DNA from 4 places in the Bradyrhizobium sp. Unk1 genome. Region 1 is predicted to be linked to each of the others. Evidence: predicted binding sites of a transcription regulator. Region 1 holds the regulator's gene; each other region holds the start of a gene.
What was found. Region 1 encodes LexA, which represses DNA repair genes until DNA is damaged. Its sites were predicted from a motif close to TGTTCNNNNTGTGTTCNG; they were not measured.
Positions count from the first base shown of each region.

Region 2: a site for LexA is predicted at 2,751-2,768, ahead of AC5ZFO_RS28650 (DUF3072 domain-containing protein). Genes of this name have one in related genera too.
Region 3: a site for LexA is predicted at 5,900-5,917, ahead of AC5ZFO_RS43285 (nucleoid-associated protein). Genes of this name have one in related genera too.
Region 4: a site for LexA is predicted at 5,197-5,214, ahead of AC5ZFO_RS41490 (DNA recombination protein RmuC). Genes of this name have one in related genera too.

Region 1 covers NZ_JCAMOP010000007.1:220,655-228,225, forward strand. Annotated here, with positions in the region: gene AC5ZFO_RS11650 (glutamine--tRNA ligase/YqeY domain fusion protein) at 1-443, shown strand, start outside; gene AC5ZFO_RS11655 (YybH family protein) at 457-843, shown strand; gene AC5ZFO_RS11660 (DUF2171 domain-containing protein) at 932-1,165, shown strand; gene AC5ZFO_RS11665 (ComEC/Rec2 family competence protein) at 1,261-3,573, shown strand; gene AC5ZFO_RS11670 (GAF domain-containing protein) at 3,583-4,524, opposite strand; gene AC5ZFO_RS11675 (hypothetical protein) at 4,749-5,183, opposite strand; gene lexA (transcriptional repressor LexA) at 5,829-6,530, opposite strand; gene AC5ZFO_RS11685 (molybdopterin molybdotransferase MoeA) at 6,707-7,571, opposite strand, start outside.
Region 2 covers NZ_JCAMOP010000025.1:45,325-52,895, forward strand. Annotated here, with positions in the region: gene AC5ZFO_RS28635 (Do family serine endopeptidase) at 1-1,493, shown strand, start outside; gene AC5ZFO_RS28640 (hypothetical protein) at 1,765-2,127, shown strand; gene AC5ZFO_RS28645 (DUF6496 domain-containing protein) at 2,140-2,451, opposite strand; gene AC5ZFO_RS28650 (DUF3072 domain-containing protein) at 2,520-2,714, opposite strand; gene AC5ZFO_RS28655 (hypothetical protein) at 2,830-3,051, shown strand; gene AC5ZFO_RS28660 (hypothetical protein) at 3,070-3,255, shown strand; gene AC5ZFO_RS28665 (hypothetical protein) at 3,354-3,599, opposite strand; gene AC5ZFO_RS28670 (hypothetical protein) at 3,696-3,953, opposite strand; gene AC5ZFO_RS28675 (hypothetical protein) at 4,010-4,315, shown strand; gene AC5ZFO_RS28680 (HWE histidine kinase domain-containing protein) at 4,406-5,896, opposite strand; gene AC5ZFO_RS28685 (HAMP domain-containing protein) at 5,911-7,571, opposite strand, start outside.
Region 3 covers NZ_JCAMOP010000062.1:20,347-27,917, reverse strand. Annotated here, with positions in the region: partial or broken gene AC5ZFO_RS43310 (methyl-accepting chemotaxis protein) at 1-1,684, shown strand, start outside; gene AC5ZFO_RS43305 (RidA family protein) at 1,927-2,163, shown strand; gene AC5ZFO_RS43300 (Rid family hydrolase) at 2,180-3,142, shown strand; gene AC5ZFO_RS43295 (hypothetical protein) at 3,222-3,452, shown strand; gene AC5ZFO_RS43290 (hypothetical protein) at 3,456-4,880, opposite strand; gene AC5ZFO_RS43285 (nucleoid-associated protein) at 4,840-5,889, opposite strand; gene AC5ZFO_RS43280 (SDR family oxidoreductase) at 6,770-6,925, shown strand; gene AC5ZFO_RS43275 (SDR family NAD(P)-dependent oxidoreductase) at 6,894-7,079, shown strand; partial or broken gene AC5ZFO_RS43270 (SDR family oxidoreductase) at 7,055-7,335, shown strand; partial or broken gene AC5ZFO_RS43265 (ArdC-like ssDNA-binding domain-containing protein) at 7,476-7,571, shown strand, end outside.
Region 4 covers NZ_JCAMOP010000054.1:21,086-28,656, forward strand. Annotated here, with positions in the region: gene dapD (2,3,4,5-tetrahydropyridine-2,6-dicarboxylate N-succinyltransferase) at 1-590, shown strand, start outside; gene AC5ZFO_RS41465 (DUF805 domain-containing protein) at 720-1,358, shown strand; gene dapE (succinyl-diaminopimelate desuccinylase) at 1,355-2,521, shown strand; gene truA (tRNA pseudouridine(38-40) synthase TruA) at 2,684-3,421, opposite strand; gene fmt (methionyl-tRNA formyltransferase) at 3,421-4,344, opposite strand; gene def (peptide deformylase) at 4,550-5,074, opposite strand; gene AC5ZFO_RS41490 (DNA recombination protein RmuC) at 5,246-6,445, shown strand; partial or broken gene AC5ZFO_RS41495 (GIY-YIG nuclease family protein) at 6,508-6,809, shown strand; gene AC5ZFO_RS41500 (AmpG family muropeptide MFS transporter) at 6,897-7,571, shown strand, end outside.

The sequences.
Region 1 (7,571 bases):
AGGTGCGGCTGCGCTACGCCTATTTCGTCAAGTGCACCGGCGTGATCAAGAACGAAGCGGGCGAAGTGGTGGAGCTGCGCTGCACCTACGATCCCGCGACCAAGGGCGGCAACGCGCCCGACGGCCGCAAGGTCAAGGCGACCATGCACTGGCTGCCGGCGGCGACGTCGGTGCCGGCGGAGATCCGCATCTACAACCAGTTGTTCTCCAACCCTAGCCCGGACGCCTCGAACTTCGCGGCCGATCTCAATCCGCAGTCGCTGGAGATCCTCTCCAACGCGCGGATCGAGGCATCGGTTGCGGAGAGCAACTCGACCGAGCCGATGCAGTTCGAGCGTCAGGGCTATTTCGTGCGCGACAAGGACTCGACGCCGGGCAAGCCGGTGTTTTCGCGCACCATCGGCCTGCGCGACACGTTCGCGAAGGAAGTCGCCAAGGGCTGAGGGGATCGGGCATATGAACAGTGAGGCCGACGCCATCGTTTCCGCCATCATCGCGAAATGGTGCGCCGGCTTCGCGACACTCGATGCGGCTGCACTGTCGTCGCTCTATGCGAAGAACGCGTTCTTCTTCGGCTCCAATCCAAAGCTCTATCGGGGCAGGGACGGCGTCGCCGATTACTTCAACGGCCTGCCGCGCTGGCGCCAGCCGAGTGCTGCGTTTTCCGAGGTGCGCGCCGCGCAAGCCAGCCCGGACCTGATCAACATGGCCGCGATCGTGTCGTTTGACCTCGCCGGCGAGAGGGCGGAGTTCTCGGTCAAGATGAGCTGGGTCATCCTCCGCGAGCACGGCGACTGGAAGATCGTCAATCACCATGCCTCGTCGCGTGCGCCGTTGATCTGATGTTGCTGCCGCCCACGGCATCGTCATTGCGGCGATAGCAACGAACGCTGCCCCCGCGCGTTGGGGTGGGTCCAACAAGGAACCCACCATGCAGAACATCGCAGAGCATATGGAAGTCATCGGCGCCGATGGCGTCCACATCGGCACGGTCGACAAGGTCGAGGGCAACCGCATCAAGCTGACCAAGAAGGACAGCGGCGAGGGCAGCCACAAGGGCCACCATCACTTCATCGACAAGGGCCTCGTCGCCGGTGTCGAGGGCAACAAGGTCCGGCTCTCGGCCAAGGCGGACGTCGCCGTGACGATGGAAGAGGAAAAGTAGGGGGACCTTCGCTCCGTTCCTGATCCGTACCGCTATTCGCCTGCCTGCACGTTCCGGTAGCCTCCAGGCCTGTCGCGTATCGTAAGGTGCAGGGAATGGCGGAGCCGGGCCGGCCAGTTCGGTCCCAGGGGATCGCGGGGACTTGGATCGCGGGGACTTGGATTGCGGGGACTTGGCCCGTCGGCCGAGCTGCATCCGCGGGCGGCCTCGTGCCGGCAGGGTTCGACCTCTGGACGTCGCTGGCCGGGACCCTGCGCGAATGGGCGCGCGCCGAGGCCGGCGCCGGGCGATTGTTGCCGTGGGTGATGCCGGTCGCGTTCGGCGGCGGTATCGCGCTCTACTTTGCCGCCGATCATGAGCCGGTGCTGTGGGTCGTTGCCGCAACGGCCATCGCACTCATGCTTGGCGCCGTGCAGTTGCGGCGGAGCCGGTTGTTTGCGCCGGCGATCATGATCGCGGCGGTCGCGGCCGGTCTTGCCACGGCGACCTGGAAGACAGCGCGGATCGCGCACACGGTGCTGGCAAAGCCGCTCTATTCCGTCTCGCTGTCGGGCTTCGTCGAGACCCGCGACATCCGCGAGCGCACCGACCGCTTCGTGCTGCGCGTCACGGCGATGGAGGCGCAGCGCAGCGACGTCAAGCTCGAGCGCGTGCGCCTCTCCGTGCGCAAGGGGACTGCGCCCGAAGTCGGCAGCTTCGTGCAGTTGAAGGCGCGGCTGTTGCCGCCGTTGTCGCCGGTGCGGCCCGGCAGCTATGACTTTTCGCGCGACATGTTCTTCCAGGGCATCGGCGCCTCCGGCTTCGTGATGGGCACGATTGCGGCATCGGTGCCGCCGGATGCCGGTGGCTTGCGGCTGCGTTATGCCGCCTTCATGCAGGGTCTGCGCGATGCGATCGACGCGCGCATCCGCGTCACGCTCGAGGGCGACAACCGGGCGATCGCGACCGCGCTGCTCACGGGCCGGCGCGATGCGATTACCACGCCCGTCAACGACGCCATGTTCATCTCGGGGCTCGGCCATGTGCTCTCGATTTCCGGCTATCACATGGCGGTCGTCGCCGGCGTCGTGTTCTTCGCGGTGCGCGCGCTGCTGGCGTTGATCCCCGGAATGGCGGCGGGCTTTGCCATCAAGAAATGGTCGGCGGCCGCCGCACTTGTCGCAGCCGCGTTCTATCTGCTGCTGTCGGGCGCGGAGGTCGCGACGCAAAGATCGTTCTTCATGACCGCGGTGGTGCTGATCGCGGTCATGGTCGATCGCCGCGCCATCACCTTCCGCACGCTGGCGGTGGCCGCGTTAATCGTGCTCGCGGTCGCACCGGAGGCACTTGTGCATCCGAGTTTTCAAATGTCCTTCGCCGCGACGCTCGGACTGGTGGCGCTGGTGCAGATCGGCATGCCGAACCTGTTTGCGTCGCCCGATCATTCGGCGACCGCGCGGATTGCGATGTGGGGCGGGCGCGAAATCGCGATGCTGTTCCTGGCCTCGCTGATCGCGGGGCTCGCGACCACGCCCTATGCCGCTTACCACTTCCACCGCGTCACTCCGTTCGGCGTGCTCGCCAACCTCGGGGCGATGCCGGTGGTCTCGGCCCTGGTGATGCCCGCGGGCCTGTTGGGTTTGATTGCAGCGCCGTTCGGACTTGATGGTCCGTTCTGGTGGCTGATGGGGATCGGCATCGACTGGATGGTTGCGGTGTCGCGCTGGGTGGCCGCTTTGCCGGGCGCGGTCGGCCGCATCTCGGCCTTCGGCATCGCGCCGCTGATCGCTGCAAGCTTGGGAATCATCGTGATGGGCTTGTTGCGCACGCCGTTGCGCTGGGCCGGCGCGGTGGTGCTGTTAGCCGCGATCCTCTGGGGACTGTGCGCGCGGCAGCCCGATGTCCTGATCGCCGGTGACGGCCAGAGCGTCGCGGTGCGGGGCAGGGATGGACACCTGCATCTGATCAGGTCGAGCAAGGACGGTTTTCTTCTGAAGGAATGGCTCGCCGGAGACGCCGATCCGCGCGACGCCGGCAGTGCCTCACTGGCCGCCGGCGTGTCGTGCGACGAGGCCGGCTGCGTGACGCCGCTTGCCGACGGGCGCCTGGTCGCGCTGGCCTTGCGCATCGATTCATTGGCTGACGATTGCAGCCGCTCCGCGCTGGTGGTGACGGCGCGGCCGGCGCCGCCGGATTGCGCGGCGATGGTTGTCGACCGTCAGCGTCTCGCAAGGCAGGGCGCGCTGGCGTTGACGCGAAGCGGCGACGGCTTTGTGGTTCAGGCGGCGAAGGCAAGGGGAGCGGACCGTCCGTGGTCGCCGGCGGTTGCCGGCGAGGCGGATTTCGGCGCGAGCCTTGGGCCGCAGGCGGCGGCTTCCCGCAACCGCGATGCGACGCCATCGGAAGCCGACCTGCAGGCCGAGGATTGAGCGGACGGGTTACAGATACCAGGCCAGCACGGCATCGAGCCTGGCGTTGCCGATCACCGGCAGGACGACCATCTGGCTCAGTCCAGAGGCGCAGGCCTGCGAGGCCGCGGCCGAGCCGTCACGTGCGAGATCGTCGTTGAGCGCGGGCATGCCGGTGGCCCAGGCCCCGCCGATGCTGCCTTCGCCTTTGGCGATGGATTTCGTCGCATAGAGCGCGGCGAGGTCGGTCTGCGCGCTGCAATCGCCGGCGCGGAAGACCAGCGCGGAGCGGGCCTCGTCCGGGACCCAGATCTCGAAGCGTCGTGCAATCGGGGTCGCCTGCGCCGAGAGGAACGTCAGCACCCAGGTCTGATCGGTGCCGGTCCGATAGGGAACGCCGACCCCGAGATTGATTCCGACCTTGGCGGCGTCCTCCCAGCGCAGAAAACTCCTGGCATCGTACAGGTCCTTGATGACCAGCGGCAGGCCGGCTTTCCAGATGCGGCCGGGCAGGCCGAAGCCACGCGGAAATCTGGTGTGGCGGGAGTTGAATTCGAACATTTCGGCGGTGCCGTAATAGCCGTCGACGAGCGCCATCTCGTGGGAGGTTTCGGCATCGTTGTGCCAGAGCTCGATCGCGCCGACATGGGCCTCGTCGTCGCCGCAGAACAGCACCATGACGGCTTGCAGGAATTCGCCTGAAAACACCGGCACTGCCACGCCGCATGTCAGCCCGGCGGCGATGGCCTGATCGGTCCGCTTGAAATAGGAATCGGTGAATCTGGTGAGGATCACGGGGTGGCCGCTGGCCCAGGCCTTGCCGGGAAGCCCCTCGTCATATCCGAAGTGCAGATCTTCGCTCACGGCCCTGAACGCGGACAGCCCTTCGCCGTAGAGGCTGCCGCCGAATTCCAGCCGCATGCGTGTGCGGTCAGGCACCCAGAGTTCAACGACGCGAATGAAGGTCTTCATTGAACGTGTCCGCCGTCTCAAGCCGCACCAAGCATCGGCCATTTGGCTGCGGAACGGACGTTCAAAATTCAGGCAGGACAGCGCAAACTTCGTGCGGTGGGAGGCGCAACGGCTTGGTCCGCCCGAGGGAGTTTCGCGGGACACGAACGACACCATCTCGCCGGCCTCGGCCGGCGATGGCGATTTTCAATCCTGGCCCGACCTGCCGGCCGGGAATGGCTATGTCAGCCGATCGGCAGGCGGGTGATGGTCGGCCGGCTGTCGGTGATGATCTGCGGCTTGTGCTCGCGCTCGCCGAGCGGCTGGGTCACCGGTAGTTGCAGCACGGTCGCGCGCTGGCCTTCGACCAGCTGCGTCACCAGCACGGATTTGCCGTCGGGGAATTCGATCGCATCATGATGGCGATCGGGAATGTGCGGATCGATCTTGCCGAACTTGCCGACGCGCGAATTGACGGTACGCGTCCAGATCCAGCGATTGTCGTAGCGGACGTTGTCGGCGAAAGCGAGCTCCGTTCCCGGGAGCAGGCAGACCGCGACGGTCGGATCGGCTGCGGAGGCAAAGCCGCGCGTCGAGGTGCCGCGGAAGGTTGTCGTGACGACCGTCTCGCCGACTTCGGCGGGACGCGACGCGACGGCATGCAGGCTGTAGTCACACATCGGGTGCTCCTCATGCAGGGATAGCGACCCACGTCTCTCAATCGAGGCGCAGGCCTCTATCAGAGTGGAAATGTGAAAGGTTCTGCCCGGTTGTAGGCAAATCTACGGCTCGCCGCAGCAAGCCGCAATCACATTATCTTTCCCGAATCCACTAGGAACAAAGCCCGCCCCTATGCATTCTGCAGGCGCGTGTCAGCGCCCCGCAGGCGCCGACCAGCCGGAATATTGCCAGGCCGGCCGCGACGGTTGCTCGACGGCGTTGCGGGCCTTGCGGGCTCGCTCGCTCACGGCGGTGTCGTTGCGGACATGGGGTCGCGATTGTGCGGCCAAGGCTTTCGACGCCAAGGCTTTCGACGCCAAGGCTCGCGACGCCAAGGCTTGCGACGCTGATGCTGCGATCAGCGCCACAGCAACTGGGATCTGAACGATCCGGCGCATGACTTCTCCTCGAACCTGAAGGCCGCGAAGCAGGGCTGCTTCGTGCGGCGTGCCGAGGATTTACCGCCAGAGGAGGGGCCGGATAATCTGCGCGAAACCAGAAAGACTATCCAGCGGAAGCGGACAATCGTCCGCTCCAATCTCGGATCGGCGATGCCGATCTAAAGCGCGCGGGGCGCCAAATAACCGATCCCGGCGCGTCCGGTATCAGTACTTCCGGTAGAGCCCGATCAGTTTGCCCTGAATCTTCACCCGGTTGGGCGGGAGGATGCGGACCTCATAGGCTGCGTTGGCGGGCTCGAGCGCGATCGAGGCGCCGCGGCGGCGGAAGCGCTTCAGGGTTGCTTCCTCGTCGTCGATCAGCGCCACCACGATATCGCCGGTGTCGGCGCTCTCGTTGCGCTGGATCAGCGCCATGTCGCCGTCGAGAATGCCGGCCTCGACCATGGAATCACCACGCACTTCGAGCGCGTAATGTTCGCCTGAACCGAGCATGTCAGGCGGTACGCTGATGGTGTGGCTGCGGGTCTGCAAGGCCTCGATCGGCGTGCCGGCCGCGATGCGGCCCATCACGGGGACCGCCACGGGACGCTCGCCCTCATCCGCCGGCGGGCTGGAAGTCGTGCGGACCTTGCCGAGATTGCCTTCGATGACGCTCGGCGTGAAACCGCGGCGGCTGCCGGCGGCGGCCTGAAGCTCGGGCAGCTTGATCACCTCGATGGCGCGGGCCCGGTTGGGCAGGCGCCGGATGAAGCCGCGCTCCTCGAGCGCGGTGATCAGGCGATGGATGCCCGATTTCGAGCGCAGGTCGAGCGCGTCCTTCATCTCGTCGAAGGAGGGCGGCACGCCGCTTTCCTTCAGCCGCTCGCTGATGAACCGCAGGAGCTCGTATTGTTTGCGCGTTAACATCTCGACCAAAATCCCCCGGTTGATGTCGTTCGATTCCGAGACGCTGAATTCAGCAGTAAGCCGCTACATGCTCGAAACAAATCATGAACGGACACTATATGTTCGATACATGTTCCGCAACTGCTTAATTTACCGTGAACGCGACAAAGTTCGCGGAACGCACGCGAACGAAGCGATCAGACGGGCAGCCGCAAGACCTCGCAAGGCGTGCCGGCTTCGGCCTTCGGCGCGAATGGCGCGCGCACGAGAAGTGCCTGTGCCGCAGCGAGATTCGCAAGCAGCGAGGAATCCTGGTGATTGACCGGAACGGCGACGAGCGTGCCGTCGTCGCGCAGTTCGAGGCGTGCGCGCAGATAATCCTCGCGCTGGTCGTTGGCGCCGACATCGCGGCCGAGCACCGCGCGTTCGCGGCGGTGATGAATCATCGAACGGCCCGAAAGCGCGCGAATCAACGGCACCATGAACAGGAAGCCGCAAACATAGGATGACACGGGATTGCCAGGCAGGCCGATCACGCGCATCGCGCCGAGCCGCCCGTTCATCATCGGCTTGCCCGGCCGCATCGCGATCTTCCAGAACGCCATCGAGATACCTTCGTCCCTCAGCGCCTGCTGGACCAGATCGTGGTCTCCGACCGACGCGCCGCCGGTCGTGATCAGGATGTCCGCGCCGCTCTCCCGCGCGCGGCCGATGCCGGCCGTGGTGGCCGCCAGCGTGTCGGCGGCAACGCCGAGGTCGACGGTATCGGCGCCCTCGCTGCGGGCGAGCGCGTGCAGGGCGTAGCCGTTGGAATAGACGATTTGGCCGGGACCGGGCGTGGTACCCGGCATCACCAACTCGTCGCCGGTCGCGAGGATCGCGACCTTCGGGCGTCGTCGGACGGGCAATTGCGGGTAATTCATGCCGGCGGCGAGCGCGAGGTCGCGCTCGGTGAGCCTGATACCCTTGCACAGCAGCACGTCGCCTTCCGAGAAGTCGACGCCGGCGGGGCGGATGTGCCGCCCCGTTACGGCGGCTTCCTTGATGGTGATGCGCTTGCCG
Region 2 (7,571 bases), on a different contig from region 1:
TCTTGAAGCCGCGCCGGCTTGCGCTGCTGGGCACCGTGGCCGCGCTTGGCGTGGCCGTGCTGGCTGCCTCTCCCGCTTCGTCGCAGTTCGGTCTGAACTCCTTCGTCGCGCCGGCCCAGGCCGCGGAAGCCGCCGCGACCCCGCCGGGCTTCGGCGATCTCGTCAGCAAGGTCAAACCCGCCGTCATCTCGGTGCGGGTCAGGATCGACCAGGACAATGACAAGAGCGCGATGCTGCAACAGAACCGGATGGATTCGGACGAAGATTCGCCGTTCGACCAGTTTTCGCGGCAGTTCGGCTTCCGCGGCCCGGGTGGCATGAACGGCATGCCGCGCCAGCGCCACCAGATGATCACGGGCGAGGGTTCCGGCTTCTTCATCTCCGCCGACGGCTATGCCGTGACCAACAACCACGTCGTCGATCACGCCGAGTCGGTACAGGTGACCATGGATGACGGCACGAGCTACACCGCGAAGGTGGTCGGCACCGATCCGAAGACCGATCTCGCTCTGATCAAGGTCGAGGGCAAGAAGGACTTCCCGTTCGTCAAATTCTCCGACCAGAAGCCGCGGATCGGCGACTGGGTCGTCGCGGTCGGCAATCCCTTCGGCCTCGGCGGCACCGTGACCGCCGGCATCGTCTCGGCCAACGGTCGCGACATCGGCAACGGTCCCTATGACGACTTCATCCAGATCGACGCGCCGATCAACAAGGGCAATTCCGGCGGTCCGGCCTTCGACATGAACGGCAATGTGATCGGCGTGAACACCGCGATCTTCTCACCCTCCGGCGGTTCGGTCGGTATCGGCTTCGACATTCCGGCTTCCACCGCGAAGCTCGTCGTCGCGCAGCTGAAGGACAAGGGCTCGGTCACCCGCGGCTGGCTCGGCGTCCAGGTGCAGCCGGTGAGCGCCGAGATCGCCGACAGTCTCGGCCTCAAGGAGGCGCGGGGCGCGATCGTGGACAATCCGCAGGACGGCAGCCCCGCGGCGAAGGCCGGCATCGAGGCGGGCGACGTCATCACCGCCGTCAACGGTACCGCGATCAAGGACTCCCGCGATCTCGCCCGCACCATTGCCACCCTGGCGCCGGGCACCTCCGTGAAGCTCGACGTCTTCCACAATGGCGCGAGCAAGACGGTGACGCTCGCCCTCGGCGAGTTGCCGAACGAGCGGCAGGCCAAGGCCGGCGAGGGCAAGGCGCAGCCGAACACCGGCACGCCGCGCCTCGGTCTCAGCCTGGCGCCGGCCGGCGACGTCCAGGGCGCGGGCCAGAAGGGCGTCGTCGTCACCGAGGTCGATCCGCAGGGACCCGCCGCGCAGCGCGGCATCCAGACCGGCGACGTCATTCTCAATGTCGGCGGCAAGGCCGTCGCCAATGTCGGCGACGTCCGCTCCGAGCTGGCGCAGGCCAAGTCATCCGGCAAGAACAGCGTGCTGTTGCAGGTGAAGAGCCAGGAAGCGACGCGGTTCGTCGCGGTGCCGCTAGCGTAAGCCTCGCGCTTCCTGCGGCAAACTCAAAAGGCGGCCTGCGGGCCGCCTTTTTCGTGCACGTCTGGAAGATTCCCACAGACGCCGATAACATTCTCGTTAACGGCAGTCTTGATGACGGGTTCGTCCGAAAAAGCCGCGTTCGCTCGTCACAGTTCGGAATCGCGTGTTGGGCTTTGGCGTCAATGAAGACGCCCAGGCGAATTGCAGGAGTGGAACCTCGAACGCCCGGCCCTCTTGTGGAACCGGTGGTTCGCATTTGATCGGTGCCGACATGGATCGATTGAAGCTCTCGCTGAGGTGTGCGCTGCTCGTGGCGCCGCTTGTTCTGACGACCGGAAGCGCCTTGGGGCGCGACGATGGCCGTTACGCCAACTCGCCCCTGAAACCCTGGTTCGACAGCTTGCGCAGCCATCTCGGGCCCTGCTGCTCGGATGCAGATGGCTTTGCTGTTTCCGATCCCGATTGGGAATCGCACGATGGGCACTATCGCGTGCGGCTCGACGGGCAGTGGGTGGACGTGCCTGATGAGGCCGTCATCACGGAGCCAAACCGGGCTGGCCACACCATGGTGTGGCCGGTGAAGACTGCGTTCGGGATTTCGATCCGCTGCTTCATGCCGGGCAGCATGATCTGACTCGGGTCGGCGCTACCGCTTGCTGGATTTGCGCTTCGAGGTCTTCTTCGTTTTCTTGGTCGTCTTCTTGGTCGTCTTCCTGGTCGTCTTCTTGGCCGTCTTCTTTTTGGAGGTCTTTCGCTTCGACGCTTTCTTCGGGATCTTCTTGCCCTTCGCGCGCGCTTCCGACAGACCGATTGCGATCGCCTGCTTGCGACTCTTCACGCGTCCGCCACGACCGCCGGGGCCGCTTTTCGCGGTGCCCTTCTTGTAACGACGCATCTCGCGCTCGACATCGCTGCCGGAGCTGCGTGAGTAGCGGCGCTTCTTTGCCTTGCGTGCCATCAACTCTCTCCCTTGGCCCGGGGAGAGAACCGCATCACTGACCCAACGTTCCAAGCGCGGCGCTCTCCTCAGAAGGAGTTCGCCAACTCGATCTCGTCTTCCAGCGCTCGAATGCGGCGCGCAGCCTCAGTGGAGGACAGAGCCCGATCGTATTGAGTGGGCTGATAGGCCTCCTCGCTCAGACGCTTCAGCCTCAGCCCCTGTGCGCGCGTCATCTGCTCCGCGAGGAAAACCCTGGCGTCGTATTTACCCTGAACCTGCATCTGACCTCTCCGTTCTCAAATCGTGACTTGACTATATGTTCTTATTTTGTTCTAACAAGCCATGGACAACAGAATTAATGAAATTCGACGCAAAATCAGCGCCTTGAGGCTCGAAATGGCCGGCATCGAGGTGTCTGTACGCGACCTCGTCAATCGCGACCGCGACTGCACAGAAAAGGCCCTGGCGCAGATGGATATGCGCCGGAAAATCAACCTGCTGATCGGCGAATGGAAGGCGGCCGGTGGCGGCGATGTCTTGCCTGACGTCCGCGAGCGGGTACGCCTTCGTCCTGCAACGACATCCGGCAGTCCGCTGCGCGTGATCGCGCGCCGCTGAGAATTTTGGGAGCGTGCGGTGGAGGAAGACCCGGACACGTACCGGATTCTAAAACTGCGCGCCGAAATTCTCGAACTCGGCTCCGCTATCCGGCAATTGCAGCGCGAGGGTCTCGACGATGCCGCAGCGCAGCTCCTGATCGCACGCAAACGTGCACAGCTCGAGCATCTCGTGAAGGCGAATGCTGCGGGACGGCCGCCTTAGCGATGTGACGCTGGAAGGATTCCCAATCCAGCTCCAAACTCCAGCTCCAAAGCGAAAGGCCCCGCGTCGCCGCGAGGCCTTTGATTGTCGGCCGGAGATCACTTGGTGTTGCTCATCCCGCCCTTGTTGTTCGTCATGGTGCCCCCTTGGTCTGAGCCGGGGCCAGAACCACCTTGACCGGAGGGATCAGCGCCCTTGGAGGACTTGGTGTTGGCGCCTGTGGTCTGCGACGAGGACATCGAGGATCCCTGCTTGGCCTTGTGCGACTTGGCCTGCGCGGCGAACGGAGCGGCGGCGAGGCCGGTTGCCAACATCACGGTGAGAGCGAGCTTGGTGGTTTTCATGCGTGGGAACTCCCTGGGTTGAATTGACGCAGGCAGCCAACCGCCATTTGCCGCAGGAGTTCCGAATGAAAGCGCTCGGCGCGCGTCACGCGCGCTTCAAAATTCCTTGTCCTCGGCGAGGATGAACACCAGGCCCGTGAGCGTCGCGCCGATCGCGAACGTCGTCACCAGTGTGATGATGAAGACCATGGCGGCCGAATGCCCGCCGTGGTTCAGCAAATTCGCGACCGCCGGATTGAACAGGACGACGGCGAGACCGAAGACAAGGCCGAGGGCTGCGCCCATCATCGCATGCGTCATCAGCTTGATGACGCCGGTCGGAGAGATGAGGCTCGGCGACTTTTTCCCGCGCATGGAACCGCCTCGCGGTGTGGCATAAAACGCGCACGACGATTGCGGGTTCCATTCTCATGACGATTTTGTCATTCCCCGCTTCATCCGACGTTCATGGCGGTCTTGCGAGGATGAATGCCATCAACACGGGAACATTCGATATGGGTAAGGTCGTCTTTCTCTATCGCTCGCTGGCCTATCGCAACGCCGCTGCGGACATGCTGCGCAAGGCGCGCAGGCTGCCGCGCGGCGCCGAGCGGAGCGCAGCCCGCCGTTACGCGCGGGCGCTGCGCGAGCTTTCGCAAACGGAAGCCTGGCTGGAAGGACGTGTCGCTGACGAACCGCAGGCGATGCAGCCGATGAGGGTCGCTGCGGCGCGCTAGAGCATTATCGTTTCTGAGGGAATCAGAACCGAGGCTCCGGATTCTCGCTTTCACGCGCTTTCCTCGGAGCCCACTTCGCTCGCAAACGCTCTAGCCTGAGGCCCGCTGAAGGGGTTCGGACGGAGCCGCGTCGAACTTGCTCGCGGCCGCCGGCCCTACGGTCTTCCGCGTCAGAGGCACCTCGAGCCGGCACAACAGGCCTTCGGCACGCCAGTCGAACTCCGCCTGTCCGCCGAGTTGCGATTCCACACTGGCAAGCAGGCTCCGCGTGCCGAAGCCACGGGATTTCGGCGTCCTCACCAGCGGACCGCCGGTTTCGTCCCAGGTCAGTGTGAGGTGGTCGTCCTCGACCTGCCAGCCGATCGCAAGCCGCCCCGACCGCGTCGAGAGCGCGCCATATTTCGCCGAGTTGGTGAAGAGCTCATGCAGCGCCAGCGCCAGCGTCTGCGCTGTCGCCGGCACCAGCTGAACTTCCGGACCGGCCAGCTTGATCTGGCCGCCGAGCGAGTAGGGCGCGAGCTCCTCGTCGATCAGCCTCGAGAGTTCGGCGCCCTGCCAGCTCGACAGCGACAGGATCGTGTGCACGCGCGCCAGCGCGTTGATGCGCCCCTCGACGGCGTTGACGTAAGCCTTGACCTCGTCGGCGCGGGTGAGGCGCACGATCGATTGCGCCAGCGCCAGCGCATTCTTGGCGCGATGATCCACCTCGCGCGCAAGCAGGTTTTGTCTCTCTTCCGCGCGTTTGCGTTCGGTGATGTCCACGGTGACGCCGCTCACGCGTACCACGCGGCCGCCCTGGTCCACTGTCGCGGCTGCCGTGCCGACGCACCAGCGCACCTCGCCATCGGGCCGGCTGACGCGAAACTCGCCTTCATAGGCGTGCGCGCCGGTATTGAACGCGGCAATCGCCTGGCCGAACTGGTCGACGTCATCAGGGTGCAGCAGCGCCTGGATGTTGGCTGAGGTGACATTGAAGGTCTCCGGCGTCACGCCGAAGATGCGGTACTGGCCTTCGTCCCACATCCAGTCGCCGTTGACCCAGTCCCAATCCCAGGATCCCATCTTGCCGGCGGCGATCGCCATGCTGCGCCGCTCCTCGCTCTCGCGCAGCTTCGCGGTGGAATTCTCCAGTTCGGCCGTGCGTGCGCGAACGCGGTCCTCGAGCTCCTGGTTAAGCCGTTCGAGCTCGCGGGTCTTGCGGTAGAGTTCGGCAAACACCTTGATCTTGGCGCGCAGCACCTCCGGCACGACCGGCACCGGCACGTAATCGACCGCGCCCATCTCGTAGCCGCGCAGGCGGTCGATGTCGCTGACCTGAATGGCCGAGATGAAGATCATCGCGGTCTTCTGGAAGCGAGGGTGCTCGCGGATCATCGCGGCGAGCTCAAAGCCGTCGAGCTCGGGCATGCAGACGTCGACCAGGATCACCGCGATCTCGGTCTTGAGCAGCACCTCCAGCGCCTCGCGGCCCGATGATGCGATCACGAGGTTCTCGCCGAGTTCCTTCAGGATCACCTCGTAGGCGAGCAGCTTGGCCGGCTGGTCGTCGACGAGGAGGATGTTGACCTTTTCGTGGTCCATTCGCGGATCCAAACTCACCGGTGCAGCCACATGCGGATCGCAAGCAGCAATTGATCGGTGTTGACGGGTTTGGCGAGGTAGTCGGACGCACCGGCTTCCAGGCATTTCTCACGGTCGCCCTTCATCGCCTTGGCGGTCAGCGCGATGATCGGAAGGCGGGCGAAGGCCGGATTTTCGCGAATGACGCCGATGGTCTGATAGCCATCCATCTGCGGCATCATGATGTCCATCAGCACAATGGCGATCTCCGGATTGGATTCGACCAGCGTCACCGCCTCGCGGCCGGTCGTGGCCGTCAGCACCTTCATGCCCCGCCGTTCCAGAACGCTCGACAGCGCGAAGATGTTGCGGGCGTCGTCGTCGACGAGCAGGGCGGTCTTGCCGATCAGGTCTTCGTCGGAACTGTTCAGCTTCTCCAGCATGCGCTGCTTCTCGACCGGCAGTTCCGTGATCACGCGATGCAGGAACAAGGCGGTCTCGTCGAGCAGGCGTTCCGGCGATTCCACGCCCTTGACCACGATGCTGCGCGCCATGGTGTGGAGTTCCGCATCCTCCTCCGCCGAGAGCTCGCGGCCGGTGAAGACCACCACCGGAACGTTCGACAGGCTCTCGTCGTTGCGGATCTGGTCCAGCACCTCGAAGCCGCTCATGTCGGGCAGCCGCAGGTCGAGCACCACGCAATCGCAGGGTGCCTCGCGCAGCGTCGAGAGCGCGCCGGCGCCGGTGTCCGTCGTCACGATCTCGATGTCGTCGTGATGCAGCAGCTCGCGGATCGAGAGCTGCTCGGCCTCGTTGTCCTCGACGATCAGGAGCCGCTTGCGCCGCGGCCGCGCATATTCCTTGATCTGCGTCAGCGCGGCTGAGACGCCCTCGGTCGTGGTCGGCTTGTTGACGAAGGAGAAGGCGCCGCGGGCCAGCGCATGCTGCCGGTCCTCGTCGAGCGTGATGATCTGCACGGGGATGTGGCGTGTCAGCGGATTGTGCTTGAGCTGGCTCAGCACCGTCCATCCCAGCATGTCAGGCAGGAACACGTCGAGCGAAACGGCCCGCGGCTGATACTGCTTGGCAAGCTCCAGCGCCTCCGCACCGCGCGCGGCGACCAGAACCTTGAAGCCTTTGTCGCGAGCGAGATCGACCAGCACGCGGGCATAATGCGGATCGTCCTCGACGATAAGCAGGATGGTGTCGCCGGGTTCGAGATTGAGCCTGTCGTCGGCAATCTGCTCGATGACGCGCTGCTGTTCGGGCGCGGCCGCTTGCAACGCCGGTGGCTGACTGTACTGCTGCGGCGCGGGCGCACGCGGCGCGAGCGTCGGGCCGGAATATTTCAGCGGCAGATAGAGCGTGAAGGACGAGCCCTTGCCGGGCGCGCTGCGCAGATGGATCTCGCCGCCGAGCAGGCTTGCGAGCTCGCGGCTGATCGCAAGTCCGAGACCGGTGCCGCCATATTTGCGGCTGGTGCCGGCGTCGGCCTGCTGGAACGCCTCGAAGATCAGCTTCTGCTTCTCCAGGGGAATGCCGATGCCGGTGTCCGTCACTTCGAACGCGATCACCGCCGGCGCGGAGTTCAGCACCGGATGATCCGTGCCCCAGCCGCCGACCGCGGCGACGACCTTCAGGCGCACCTCGCCTTCGGCGGTGAATTTGAAGGCGTTGGAAAGCAGGTTCTTGAGGA
Region 3 (7,571 bases), on a different contig from region 1:
TCGAGAGCCTCAACAAGCTCGCGAGCGATTTCGAACTTCTCCGCCATCTTTGCCAAGATCCTGCAAGCCAAGCGCGACAGCGCACTCTTGGTGCGGAGCCAGCTTCAGCGCAATGCCAATCTTCTCATGTACAAGCTCGACGACATCGGCCGCAACGCGTCCGGCGGCGAGGCGCAGGCGGTCGAATTCGGCACCAAGCAGGTCAACGCCCACTTCCAGACAGCAAGCGCGGCGGCGACGAACTTTATCCTCAGTTCTGACCAAGCCATTGCTACAAGCGCGCTGGCGCGACTGAAATTGGCCGAGAATTCGCTCGGCGCGGTCAATTCGTTGGACGACAAGACCGTTACCGGCTTGAAGGATATCGAAGTCCTGCTTGGGGCCTATCGTGAAGCGCTGGAAAAGCTCGTCGCCAACGCCAAGATGGTGGAAGAGCTCGTGACCGCGATCAATGGATCGGCGAGTGTCATCATGCGGGGGGCAACCGCAATGAAGGCGGACCTCGTCTCGGATCAGCAGCGGCTGGAAATGGAATCGGAAAGCACCATCGGCCAGACCGAGCAATTGATCCTGATGCTCGCCGCCGGCGGCACGCTGCTCGGCTCCATCCTCGCCTTCTTGCTCGGCACCGGCATCTCGCGTCCGATGATTGCGATGTTCAAGGCGATGCGCGAGCTGGCCTCCGGCAATTTCGACGTCGTGCTGCCGGGACTCGCTCGCAAGGACGAGATCGGCGAGATGGCGGGGGCCGTCGAGGAGTTCAAGGTGCAGGCCATCGCCAAAGCCGAACGCGACGCGATGGCCAGCGAAGCGCAGAACACGGAAGCGCGTGCGACGCGCCGCGCCGAGCTGATCCGCTTTACCGATGATTTCGAGACTGCGGTCGGCGCCTCGTTTCCAACGTCTCGGCCTCCGCCGTGCAGCTGGAATCCGCGGCCTCGACCTTGACTCGCACCGCCGAGACGACGCAGACCCTGTCGAGCCAGGTCGCAGGCGTCTCTGAGCAGGCCTCCTCGAACACGCAGTCGGTCGCGACTGCCACCGAAGAGCTTTCTGCCTCGGTCGAGGAGATCAGCCGTCAGGTGCGCGACTCCAGCCGCATCGCGGAAGCCGCAGTTGTGCAGACCAAGGAGACCGACGGCCGCATCGGCAAGCTATCGCATGCCGCGCAGCAGATCGGCCAGGTCGTCAGACTGATCACGGCCATTGGCAAGCAAACCAACTTGCTCGCATTGAACGCCACCATCGAGGCGGCGCGCGCAGGCGAAGCTGGCCGCGGCTTTGCCGTCGTCGCGAGCGAAGTGAAGTTGCTGGCGAGCCAGACTGCCAAAGCGACGGAAGAGTCTCCTCGCACATCGCGGGCATGCAGGGCGCGACCGCTGAGTCGGTCGCCGCCATCAAGGAGATCGGCGCCATAATTGGCCAGATCTCGACGATCGCCACCTCGATCGCCGGTGCAGTCGAGCAGCAGGGCGTCGCGACGCAGGAGATCGCCCGCAGCGTACAGAACGTCGCGCAGGGCACGCAGAGCGCGGCCATCGATATCGGCCAGGTCAATCGCGGCGCCGCGGAGACCGGCACGGCCTCGGAAGAGGTGCTAAACTCGGCTCAGACGCTGTCCAGCGAAAGCACGCGTCTCCGCACCGATCTCGACCGACTCATGGCGAAAATCCGGGCGGCTTAGGGCTAAAGCATGTTCCGGCGAACATCGGGAGCGCTGCCTTCTTTGTTGAGAGGTTCGCGCATGTCCTTGAACTTCTCGGCGGCAGCTTCCGCTCGTTGCCCGACTTCATTCAAGTAGTGGGTTTTGTCTGCTATTGAGCAACCTTTCCTGTTGTTTTCTCGAAGCCATGGCAGCGCTCAAACGCCGCCTCGATCGCATCCGCCCGGAGTCCGCCACGTGACGGTTCGCGAAGGAGCACACCAATGACGGACTCAGGCATCTGGAATCTGCCCATTGCTAACACCCACCACCTTTCTGCCAGTGCCGGCGAGCTGAGCTTCGTCGGCGGCGCGGGCGATTTTGACGCAGCGGGAAGGATTCGCCATCCCGGCGATTTCGACAAGCAGGTCGAAGGAGCGATGGCCAACGTGGCGAAGGCGCTAGCCAATGAATCCTGCACGCTCGACGACGTGGTGCGGCTGAAGGTGCACTACCGCTGAGCGTGACGATTGGGAGGTGATCGCGGCACTGGCGCGCTTTTTCGAAACGGATCCAATGCCGGCGGTCAGCACGCTGGCGGAGCCGTTGCAGCCGTTTTCCAGGCAGGCGATTCAGATCCAGGCGGTCGCGCAGCGTGGCTGGCGCTCGCATTCCGACGTGCGAGTATTTCCTCGCCCGGTGCCGGCCGCGAGGCGTGCGCTCTTCGGCGGCAGGACGGTCGTTGCAGGACTCCGAGCAGGCGAGTTCATCGCGCTGGCCAATCGTACCTCAGAGGACGCCGACGGGGCGTTGTTTGCTCCGGGTGACGGGCGGTCCCAGAGCCACTTCATCATGGATCGTCACGCGGAAGCCCTCACCGCGCTCGGCGCATCCTTCCAGGACTGCGTTAAGGTGGAAGGCTACTATGCCACGACTGAGCATTGGGAGATGCTCTCCAGAGCGCGAGCGAGCTACTTTCGCGAACCGGGGCCGGTCGCAACCGTGGTCCGCTGCCATGGGCTCGACCCAGGCGTTGTAACCAAGGTCGATGTTTTGGCCATGCGTCAGCTTCGCAACGGCTTTGACAAGTACATTCCCCGCGAAGACAGCTGGCCCGAGCGAGTGTGGGACTGGACGTACGCCACGCCCTATCGCCAGGCCATCCGGCTGCGCGACGTCGTTTGGCTGGGCGGTCAGGTGCCTTTGAGCCCGTACAGCAATAAGGGCGAGCGCGTACTGGCCGGCGAACTCCTGCCGCAGACCCGTTTCACGATGGGCTACATCGAGGATCTACTGCGTCCCTTTGGCCGCAGGCCTGCGGATTTGAAGCTCATGGTCTGCTATTTCAAATCGAACGGCACCGAGGCCGAGACGCTCGCTTTCGTCGCGACGCTCGCGGATTGTGTGGGTGGAGTGCTTCCACCCATGACGCTGGTGCCGATGCCCTTGGTGCATACCCCGCCGACGACCGTTGAGATCTGGGGCGTAGCACAAGGATGAGGAGTGACGATGGGCATGCTCGAATTCAATGGACACACTACCTCGCCGGTGGCGCTTCGGATCCACGCGAACTGGGTAGATGCGGGGTGAACCACCACCCGCAGACAAGCGCATCGCGATCGAGGACCGCACATACGGGGAGTTTGCGCAGCACCGCTGGTCGTCGTCGCACATCGCCGACTTGTACAGCCGCATCCGCCGCTTCGACGAAGCGTTCCTGGACACCTATGTCGACGGATCGCCGACATTTAATCGAGCCCTGCTTCTTGGCGAGCCTAGCTCCCTAGGCACCCGAAAGAGCGAGCTTTGAATCCTACGGCGGCTTGGTCGGAACTGCTGATGAGCTAGGGGTGGCGCCTGAGTTGGAGGTCGAAGAGACAGGCGTTTCGCCGTAGAGAGTATGCACACCGGCAGCAATAAGCACGACGATCAATAGCACATAGACAAAAAGCAAGACGCCACGTGTTTCGCGATAGTTCTTCATCGCTTGCTCGATTGGCGTTTCAGCGATTTCTTCCCGCTCCCGAACGGAGATATAACTATAAAGACTTTGCAGCCAGCTCCGCCGGGAAGAAGTCTGACTTTCGAAAAACGCGCTATTGATGCGCCATTGCAGCCAAAATGAAAGACCTATGAATAGGGCAGCAGAAAAGTAGAACAAGGAAGAGATGAGAGGATTCGGTGCCTTGGTCGCGTCACCCAGAATCTTCAATATGAAAGGTGCCGCCGAGATAGCCAGGTCGCGCCAGAGGGTCGCTGCAAGATCTTGCGCCCGTTGCGCGACTTTTTGAGTCTCATCAATGACGGTCTTGCGGAGATCAGCGAGCGCCTTCAGTGTTTCGCGGCTAGATGATTGGACGTGAGCTTCATAGGCAGCCTTAGCCGCCTCAAGCGCCTGCTCCAACGTCGTGGCGAGATCTTGCTGAGGACGGCTCGCCCGAGCCAGCTCGCCGGAAAAGAGCAGATGGCGCGCCTCGATATCGGTTCCAGAAAGAAAGACCCAGTGCGCGGCTTCAGTCAGAGGAGAGCGCGCGCCCGGCAGGGCAGGATTATCGGCTTTGATGCGATAGATTGGAGGCGTCGCTGCCGCTTGCAGCCAAACCTGGCTGTCCTCGAGCCAAGCTCGGGAAACGAGACCGCCCAGCAATCTGCGGGCAGCAACCCTTTCCCAAGCTCGATACGCCGGCGATGGAGCTGCTGGCGTAGCCTCTAGAATCCAGGGACTGAGATCGCTGACGATCTCACGATCGGGCACAAAGTCGCGGACATAACGAGTTGGGTCGATGGGGCACAATACGAATTCTGGAGACGAAATCGGCTGTGCCAAATCCCACGAAACTACCTGTAGTCCTCGCGCGCGAAATGCCTGAGTGGAGTTGAAATCGACGATAGCGAGGCGGGGAAGGACGCTCCGTTGCGCCAGGTATTGTGGAACGCCGGATTGGAAAACAAAAAAGGCGCAAGCCTCAGCGGCGGGCTTTCCAAGCGTGATCACCACCTCGCGCGTCGAATCGAAGACGTCACCCGCAACGAGATCGCCACCGAGCGCCGGATCATAGACTTGCAACGTCGAGAAGGGGGACGGGATTTCGTCGGCGAATCCCAGCCAGGCCACCTGCGCGTTGGCGGACGGCAGCCGCCCCCGCAATACGAGGGCATCAACACGCTCGTCTGCCGAGGCGCCGTTCGCAACTAGCTCACGAACGCACTCGACCAGATATGTTGAGCTCGAAGTCATCGAGTGTGATCTTGTCTTTGATGATGATCTCGCCCTTGTCGCGATCGACCGAAATGACTGATGGCGTCAAACCGGCAGGAAAGGTCAGTTTCACTCCGCTCGCCGTCTCGACACGACGGTTTCTGGGCGCCGCAATCGCATTCTTTTGGAGCACAAACGATTCGCCCGCCATTCCTTCGCGCTTCAGCTTTGCCTTAAAGTCCGTTACCACTGGGCTGTCGTCAGGCAGCGGACCGAATATGCTCTTCAGCCAACTTTCAGCGTTCTCGCCGTCGACGGATCCACCTGATTGGCTGGCGTCGTAGAGGCGTTGCGCCAGATTTTTCATCGCTTCTTGCGGAAGTATGTCCTTGTGCTTTTGTGCAATGTTGCGTGTGACGTCGATGATTGCCTTGGTCAGCTCTACTTCCGTCCGCTGGCGTCGAACGAGCAGGAACTGCTCGAAATACGCGGCAGGCCGCTGCGGATTCTGGCGATCGACAACGCAGATTTCGTCGCCGTCTTTGCGCAGCTTGATGAGCGCGGCCTTCTGCAATGCGTTACGGTTCTGGACAAAAGTACGTTCGATTTCGCCGAAGGTCGGCCTAGGCTTCCCCGACCGGCCGCGACTGACGTCGTAGTCGTAGCTGAGAACTTTTTCATCCTCGAATTTCAGAAGTGCAAACAGCCGTCCGGTTGAACAGGACAAGGAGAAGATAAGGAAGGCCCCGACGGCCGTGCTGCCACCATGGGCTCCGTTGAATGAAGTCGCCAGCTTCTCGCTTTCCTCCTGGAAGGTGCTCTTGTCGCGACTGATCCGTGTCAGTTGCGCCCGCACGGAGGCATCCTCCAGAAATTCGTAGCGGTTCCCACTGTTGACCGAGCGCACGCGGCCCAGAAAAAAAGGCGAATATCGGCCCGGATCGAAAGCTGCCAGCAGCTGAAAATGTTCCTCTCCCGGGCCGACGATATGGAAGACGCTCTGATCAATGCGCAGGCTTTCTAGTTCCTGCTCCGTAAGGAAAGCCATAAATCCACCTTAGAACAAAAAGAGAACAAAAGTAAACATCTCGTGGTCCAATTACGACGCATTCGATGAATTAATCCTGCGTTTTGGTGGGACTTCCATCTGGAATTGAGCTTTCAGGCTCAACTTTTGCGGGGTTGAGTGAGGTCGAAACACTTGCGGCCTCCTTTCGGCAAAAATCTGCGACGGACAATGTGAAGGTTTTTCAGATTTCCTGCCTTAGGAGAGTATTTTTCGTGGAGTAGAGTCTGGTCCGTGCGCCGAAAGCGAGGCCAACGAAATTCACGGCCACAGAAGGATTTTCAGGATTGAGCCTCATGCAGACAGAGTTTTCAGGGTGAGTGACCGTTTTTTATGATCGCGGGCTACCTGCGGCCGCGACCCCCGCGGGCTATGCAGCGCTGATTGATGCCTAGGACCTGTCCGTTTCTATTCCACGCGCGCTGTCCGCAATCGGAACAAAGCACGCATCATCGAGGAAGGCGGATGGCGCATCTAGACGTTACGATAACCGTAAGAGACGAGGGCGCCGTCGTTTCGATTGGGCATGGGCACTGACGCTGGACTCGAATTGAAGCGCGCGCCGTGATGAGTAGCGAAGAGAGGATCTATTCTATTCGCGTTCGAATGCATGAGGTGCGCACAATCGGCGTCGTCTGTAAGCAAGACTGATCGGCCGCTCGTGAGGATGGCAAGAACGATCATTCCGCTATCATTGAGGTCTCCGGCAGGGCCTCGGCTCCGTACCAACTCACCAATGGAAAACTAATACGCGCATTGGCGGGACGCACTAGCAGGTTCCTCTTCTCGCCGAGCATTCGTGCCAGTCGCGCGGCGCCAGGCCCAAGCCACTGAGCGAGAACAATCCACGAAAATCAAGGAGATGCGGGAATACGAAACCAAGCTGGTCGATGAGACGATCGCTCGCTTCGGCAAAGTCGATATTCTTGTCAATAACGCCGGTATCTCGCCGAAACGAGAGGGTAAAAAGCCAAGCGTAGGCGAAATTGCGCTCGACCAATGGCGACAGGTCCTGTGATATAAATCTTACTGGTGCTTTCCTATGCTGCAAGGCGTGTTTACCGCATATGGTCTCGCAACGATGGGGGCGCATTATCAATATGGGCTCACAGGCTGGAAGGACTCGACCGGACTTTGCCGAGCCCACTATGCAGCGTCAAAGGCTGGAATAATGGCTTTGGCAAGAACGTTGGCATCCGAAGTCGGGCAGCACGGTGTAACTGTGAATTCGCTGCGCCGGGCCGTATCGAGACGGCTATGGTCGCCTCTGCGCTAAAGTCCAATGAGCAATGCATGTCTCGGATTCCAGTAGCGCGTTTGGGAACGGCCGCGGAGATAGCTGCCGCCACTGCCTATCTTGCCTCCGACGAAGCGGGCTTCATGACTGGGGTGACGCTTGACCTTAATGGCGGAGCTTTCATGATTTAACATATTGGAAGGATCTTCACTGCAGCACCCCTGCGCGCCCCTGAGTGCCAATCGCAAATGCATAAGAAAGAAGTAATTATCCCAATGGAGATGTCTTCTTCGCTGGGTATTCTCCACCTTGAACGTGGTGGCGACCCCCGATGTCAAAACGTACTGCTTGCGCGCGCGCCGGCCAGGACCGGGCGAACCTCTACAACGAAGCCGGCCGCGTCCCCTGGGTTCAGCCCTGGGGGACG
Region 4 (7,571 bases), on a different contig from region 1:
GGTGGGACAAGGTGCCCTCGAAGTTCGAGGGCTGGGGCGAGAACCGTTTTCGCGATGCCGGTTTTCGCGCGGTGCCGGGTTCGGTGGTGCGCCGCTCGGCCTTCATCGCCAAGAACGTCGTGCTGATGCCGTCCTTCGTCAATCTCGGCGCCTATGTCGATGAGAGCACCATGGTCGACACCTGGGCCACCGTCGGCTCCTGCGCGCAGATCGGCAAGCGCGTGCACATCTCCGGCGGCGCCGGCATCGGCGGCGTGCTCGAGCCGCTCCAGGCCGAGCCCGTGATCATCGAGGACGACTGCTTCATCGGCGCGCGCTCCGAGGTCGCCGAAGGCGTGATCGTGCGCAAGGGCGCGGTGCTGGCGATGGGCGTGTTCCTGGGCGCCTCCACCAAGATCGTCGATCGCGAGACCGGCGAGGTCTTCGTGGGCGAGGTGCCGGAATATTCGGTCGTCGTGCCCGGCGCGCTGCCCGGCAAGCCGATGAAGAACGGCCACATCGGCCCGAGCACGGCCTGCGCCGTGATCGTCAAGCGCGTCGACGAGCGCACGCGCTCGAAGACCAGCATCAACGAGCTGCTGCGGGATTGATAAGATTCTCTCTTTCACCTCTCCCGCAAGCGGGGCGAGGTGAAAGAGCCCCTTGCGGCGCCAATCGAACCCTCTATCCCTCCATCGCGACCAATCACCGGACGGCCTCCGCTGCCCGGAACCTTCGCCATGGACTGGACCTGGTACCTCTTTCGCTTCGACGGCCGCATCAACCGCGCTTTGCTGTGGCAGGCGCTGCTCATCGTCGCGCTGCTGGCGGCGCTGCTCGGCGTGATCGGTCAGGTGATCCACCTCATCGAGGCCGAGGGGGCGTTGAAGCTATCCCTGAAACTCGATTTCGACTTCGGCCTCGACGACCTCTTCAAGCTGGTCGATCCCCGGGCCTATCGCTCGCTGGCGCCCGTTGATCGCACCAACCTGATCCTGAAGGCGTTCGGCTTGTCGCTGTTCCTCTGGATCTATCTCGCGACTGCGATCAAGCGGCTGCATGATCGCGACAGGAGTGGCCGGTGGATCATTGCCTTCTTCGTCGTGCCCGGCCTGTTCAGCCAGTTCTCGGATCTGCTGCCCGACTCCAACTGGACGCTTCCATTCAGCCTCGGCGCTTCCAGTCTGTGGCTGTGGGGCTTCGTCGAGATGTTCTGCGTCCCCGGCAGTACCGGCGACAATCGGTTCGGTCCTGATCCATTGGCCGAGACCGAGGACGGCTCGTCCCCTGCAAAAAGCTGGGACCAGCAAAGCGAGCTGGAATTGGTGCCGCCCAGCGCTAGCCCACCCGGCGGCATGCATGTTAAGCGGAGCGCATGACCGATGCTCTCTCGATTGCCCGCGATCTCATCCGCTGCCCCTCGGTAACTCCGGCCGATGCCGGTGCGCTGGGGGTGCTTGAGAAAGCCCTCAACGCTGCCGGCTTCACTTGCCACCGCGTGACCTTCAGCGAAGCAGGCACAGCCGACGTCGACAATCTCTATGCGCGGATCGGCACTGAAGGCCCGCACATCACCTTCGCCGGCCACACCGACGTGGTGCCGCCCGGCGACGAGAGCGCCTGGAGCGTCGGCGCGTTCTCGGGCGAGGTCCGGGGCGGCTTTCTGCACGGCCGCGGCGCGGTCGACATGAAGGGTGGCATCGCCTGCTCGGTGGCAGCCGTGCTCGAGCATCTCGCCGCGAATGGCGGCACGCCGCGCGCCGATGGAAAGGGCTCGATCTCGTTCCTGATCACGGGCGACGAGGAAGACGTCTCCATCAACGGCACCATCAAGCTGCTGAAATGGGCCGCGGAGCGCGGCGAAAAGTTCGACCATTGCGTGCTCGGCGAGCCCTCCAACGTCGAGACGCTCGGCGACACCATCAAGGTCGGCCGCCGCGGCTCGCAGTCCGGCACGCTCTATGTCGACGGCGTGCAGGGCCATGTCGCCTATCCGCACCGTGCCTCCAATCCGGTGCCTGATATCTCGCGGCTGATCGTGGCGATCAGTGACGAGCCGCTCGACCATGGCAGCGCGCAGTTCCAGGCCTCCAATCTCGAATTCACCTCGGTGGACGTCGGCAACAAGGCCAACAACGTCATCCCCGGCGAGGCCCGCGCAAAGTTCAACATCCGCTACAATGACAACCACACCCAGGCGAGCCTGCGCGAGCTGGTCGAGACACGTCTGACGAAAGCCTGCGGCAACCGCATCCGCGCCCGCATCGTCTGGGAGCCCTCGAACTCGAATGTGTTCGTGACCAAGCCCGGCCCGTTCACCGACCTCGCGGTCTCCGCGATCGAGGAGGTGACCGGGCGCAAGCCGGAGCTGTCGACCTCAGGCGGCACCTCGGATGCGCGCTTCATCTCGAGCTACTGTCCGGTGATCGAGTTCGGCCTGGTCGGCCAGACCATGCACCAGGTCGACGAGCGCGTGCCGGTGGTGGATTTGGAGAAGCTGACGCAGGTGTATCGGGGGATTTTGGCGCGGTATTTTGGGTGAGACTCAACTCTCGCCCATCACTCCACTGTCATCGCCCGGCTTGACCGGGCGATCCAGTACTCCGAGACAGCAGCGATAGCATCGAGAGGCCGCGGCGTACTGGATGCCCCGGTCAAGCCGGGGCATGACACTGATGATGAGGCAAGGGCGTCTGGCTCTCGTCTAATAATCCACCTTCATCAGATACAGCCCGTCAGGCGGCGCGACGATACCGCACGCCGCGCGGTTGCGGGCTTCGAGCGCCGCGGAGAGATCGTCCGCGGTCCAGCGGCCCTCGCCGACCCACACCAGGGATCCCACCATCGAGCGCACCTGGCTGTGCAGGAAGGAGCGCGCCGAGGTGAGAATCGTGATCTCGCGGCCGTCGCGCAGCACGTCGAGCTGGTCGAGCGTCTTCTCCGGCGATTTGGCCTGGCACTCGGTGTCGCGAAACGTCGTGAAATCGTGCCTGCCGAGCAGGCGTTGTCCCGCCGCATGCATCGCATCGGCATCGAGCCGGCGCGGCACGCGCCAGGCGTGACCGACATCGAGCGCGAGATTGGCGCGGGTGTTGACGACGCGGTAGCGGTAGTGCCGCTTCACGGCCGAGAAGCGTGCCTCGAAGGTGTCAGGGACGACCTCTGCCTCCAGCACCGCGATTGGATGCGGGCGCAGATGCGCATTCAATCCGTCGCGAAAACGGCCCGGCGGAAACTGCTTGTCGATGTCGACATGCGCGACCTGGCCGCGCGCATGCACGCCGGCGTCGGTGCGGCCCGCACCGTGCACGCGCAAATCCGCGCCGGTCATCGCCTTCACCGCCGCCTCTAACGCGCCCTGCACGGAAGGCAGCGTGTCCTGCACCTGCCAGCCGAAGAACGGCGCGCCGTCATATTCGATGGTGAGCTTGTAGCGGGGCATCAGGCCAGCCGCATCGGCGGCTTCACCGGCACGCCGCGCAGAAAGTCCGTGGCCTGCATCCGCGCCTTGCCTTCGCGTTGCAGCTCGAGGATGCGGACCGCGCCCTCGCCGCAGGCAATCGTGAGCTGGTCGTCGAGCACCGCGCCGGGTGCGCCGGAGCCCTTTGCCAGCTCGCAGCGCAGGATTTTCACGCGTGCGTTCTCAAGCTCGGCCCAGGCGCCGGGAAACGGCGACAATCCGTGGATGTGGCGCAGCACGGCGCGCGCGGGCCTGGTCCAGTCGATCCGGGCTTCGGCCTTGTCGATCTTGGCGGCGTAGGTGACGCCATCCTCGCTCTGCTTCTTGAGCTGGAGCCCGCCGCGGGCGAGTGCGGCCATCGCGCGCACCATCAGATCGGCACCGAGCCGGGAGAGACGGTCATGCAGATCGATTGCGGTCATGTTGTCGGGGATCGCGATGCGCTCGGCCATGGCGACGTCGCCGGTGTCGAGGCCGACATCCATCTTCATCACCATGACGCCGCTCTCGGCATCGCCTTCCATGACGGCGCGGTTGATCGGCGCAGCGCCGCGCCAGCGCGGCAGCAGCGAGGCGTGCAGATTGTAACAGCCGAGCTTCGGCGCATCGAGGATCGCCTGCGGCAGGATCATGCCATAGGCGACGACGACGGCGGCATCGGCGTCGAAGGCGCGAAACTCGTCGAGCGCTTCGGGCGTCTTCAGCGACTTCGGCGTCAGCACGGGCACGCCAAGCTTTCGCGCGGCTTCCTCGACCGGGGTCGGCTGCAATTGCAGGCCGCGCCGTCCGCCGGGCTTGGGCGCGCGCGTATAGACCGCCGCGATCTCGTGGCCGTGCGAGACCAGCTCGAGCAGCGTCGGCACGGAGAAATCGGGCGTGCCCATGAAGATGAGGCGGAGGGGCATGACAAGGACTCGGTATGTTCCCTCCCCCCTTGCGGGGGAGGGCTAGGGAGAGGGGTGCCACACGACGCGCTCTCTCGGTATGAGCGCGGACCAGTTCTTCGCCCCGGTTAGACTTCCGCCTGGGCTACCCCTCTCCCCCGCCCTTCCCCGCAAGGGGGGAGGGAGCGCATGGGAGTTCGCGGCAGCACCGGTGCTTACAAATGACTTACTCCGCGCGCTTGGCGGCTTTCTCGAACTTCTTGATGACGCGGTCGCGCTTGAGTTTTGACAGATAGTCGACGAATAGCACACCGTTGAGATGGTCGATCTCGTGCTGGATGCAGGTGGCGTAGAGGCCTTCGGCGTCCTCCTCGTGCACCTTGCCGTCGAGGTCGGTGAAGCGCACGCGCACCTTCGCAGGCCGCTCGACCTCCTCGTAATATTCGGGGATCGACAGGCAGCCTTCCTCGTAGATCGACAGATCCTCGGAAGACGCGATGATCTCGGGGTTGATGAAGACGCGCGGCTCCGGCTTGGTCTCGCCGTCCGGGTCGGGCTTGGCGAGGTCCATGGTGATCAGCCGCAGAGGCTGCGCGATCTGGATCGCCGCGAGGCCGATACCGGGCGCGTCGTACATGGTCTCGAACATGTCGTCGGCAAGCTTGCGGATCTCCGTCGTGACCTTCTCGATCGGCTTGGAGACCAGACGCAGCTGCTTGTCGGGCAGGATGATGATTTCTCTGAGGGCCATGGCCGCGATTTAAGCCGCATGCCGGATGCGGTCAATGCGGCGAGGAACTCCGTTAACCCTCCGCTAACCATAAAACTTCAGGTTTCGTTAACCATAAAAATTAAGGGGCTGTTAACCATAAGCGTTCGCTATTCGTTCGCGGAGGGTGTCGAATCGGCTACAAGGGCCGCCATGAACGAGATCATTTTCCTGGCTGGCGACTGGCCGGTCCGCACCATTGATGCGCTGATCGGCTTCGGCGCCCTCGTCCTCATCCTGCTGGTGGTGATTGCGGTGGTGATCGCCCGCTCGGGACGGCGCGGTGCGGAACTCGCCATGGCCAATGCCATCCGCGCGGACGAGCTCGAGGAGCGCCTCAGCCAGGTGCTGCACGCCCAGAGCGAAGCTGCCGGCCGCGCCGACGCCATGACCCAGGCGCTGGCCGGCCGCCAGGCCGACATGGCGCGCGCGGTCAACGAGCGGCTGGATTCGGTGACCCATCGGGTCGGCCAGTCCATGGAACACTCGACCCGCAACACCATGGAGAGCCTGCGCGCGCTGCACGAGCGGCTCGGCATCATCGACAACGCGCACAAGAACCTCACCGACCTCACCACGCAGGTGACGACGCTCCGCGACGTGCTCGCCAACAAGCAGTCGCGCGGCGCCTTCGGCCAGGCGCGGATGGAGGCGATCGTCCAGGACGGGCTTCCAAAGGGTTCTTACGAATTCCAGTTCACGCTCTCGACCGGCAAGCGGCCGGACTGCGTGGTGTTCCTGCCCGACCAGCGTCCGCTCTGCATCGACGCCAAATTTCCGCTGGAGGCGATGACCGCGCTGCACGACGCCCGCACCGACGAGGAGCGGCGCATCGCCACGCAGCGGCTGCGCGGCGACGTGATGAAGCATGTCAGCGACATCGCCGACAAATATCTCGTCACCGGCGAGACCCAGGAGATGGCGCTGATGTTCGTGCCGTCGGAATCGGTCTACGCCGAGATCCATGACGGTTTCGACGATGTGATCCAGAAGGCCTATCGCGCCCGTGTCGTGCTGGTGTCGCCTTCGCTACTGATGCTCGCGATCCAGGTGATGCAGCAGATCATGAAGGACGCGCGCATGCGCGACGCCGCCGATCAGATCCGCACCGAGGTGATCAAGCTCGGCGACGATTTGGGACGCCTGCGCGACCGCGTGCTGAAATTGCAGAAGCATTTTGCCGACGCGAACGAGGACGTCCGGCAGGTGCTGATCTCCGCCGACAAGATCGAGAAGCGCGCCGGGAGAATCGAGGAGCTCGATTTCAGCAAGACCGATGCGCCGGAGGGATCGCATCTGGTGGCGGCAGGTGCCGCGGAGCTGTTCCCGCGGAAGCTCCAGGCGGGGGAGTGAGTTTTGAGGCACACTGTCGTCGCCCGGCTTGACCGGGCGACCCAGTATCCCAGAGACGGCAGATGGGCGCACGCTGCTACTACGTGTACATCCTAGCCAGCAAGATTGGTGGCACGCTCTACATTGGCGTGACAAATGACCTCATCCGTCGCGTAGCCGAACACAAATTGCAGTTGGTCGAGAGCTTCACGAAGGATTACGGCGTCGTGAAGCTAGTTTATTTCGAGCAGTTCGATGATCCCGAGAATGCGATCAAACGGAGAAACGACTGAAGAAGTGGAAGCGCGACTGGAAGATCGCGCTGATCGAGAAAGACAATCCGGATTGGAACGATCTCTATTCGGGGATCGCGGGTCCTCCATAACTCCGGCCTCTGGGATACTGGGGTCGCCCGGTCAAGCCGGGCGACGACACCTCACTTGTGGCCCCCAGAATCTGCTAACACCTCCCCATGACCGCACCCGACGCGACCTCCCCTGCCGGCGCCGACACGGCCCCCACCTCCTGGCGCGACGGCCTGGCCGTTTACCTGCAACCGCGGGTGCTGATCGTGCTGTTCCTCGGTTTCTCCTCGGGGCTGCCGCTGGCGCTGTCGGGCTCGACGCTGCTGGTGTGGATGCGCGAGGCCGGGGTCGATCTCAAGACCATCGGGCTGTTTGCGCTGGTCGGCACGCCCTACACGCTGAAATTCCTGTGGGCGCCGCTGGTGGATGCGCTGCATGTGCCCCTATTCACCCGCGCGTTCGGACGGCGGCGCGGCTGGCTGCTGTTCTCGCAGCTATTGCTGATCATCGCGATCCTGCTGCTGGCGCTGACCGATCCCGCGCGCTCGCCGTTCTACGTCGCGCTCGGCGCGCTGCTGGTCGCGACCACCTCCTCGACGCAGGACATCGTGGTCGACGCCTTCCGCGTCGAGAGCCTGCCGGAGAGCGAGCAGGCCGCCGGAATGGCGTCCTATGTCGCGGCCTATCGCATCGGCATGCTGGTCTCGACCGCGGGCGCGCTGTTCATCGTGTCCGGCTTCGAGGGCACCGGCATTCCGCGCGCGTCGGCCTGGATGTGGGGCTACGTGGTGATGGCGGCGATGGTGCTGATCGGCACGATTACCGCGCTGGCCGCGACCGAG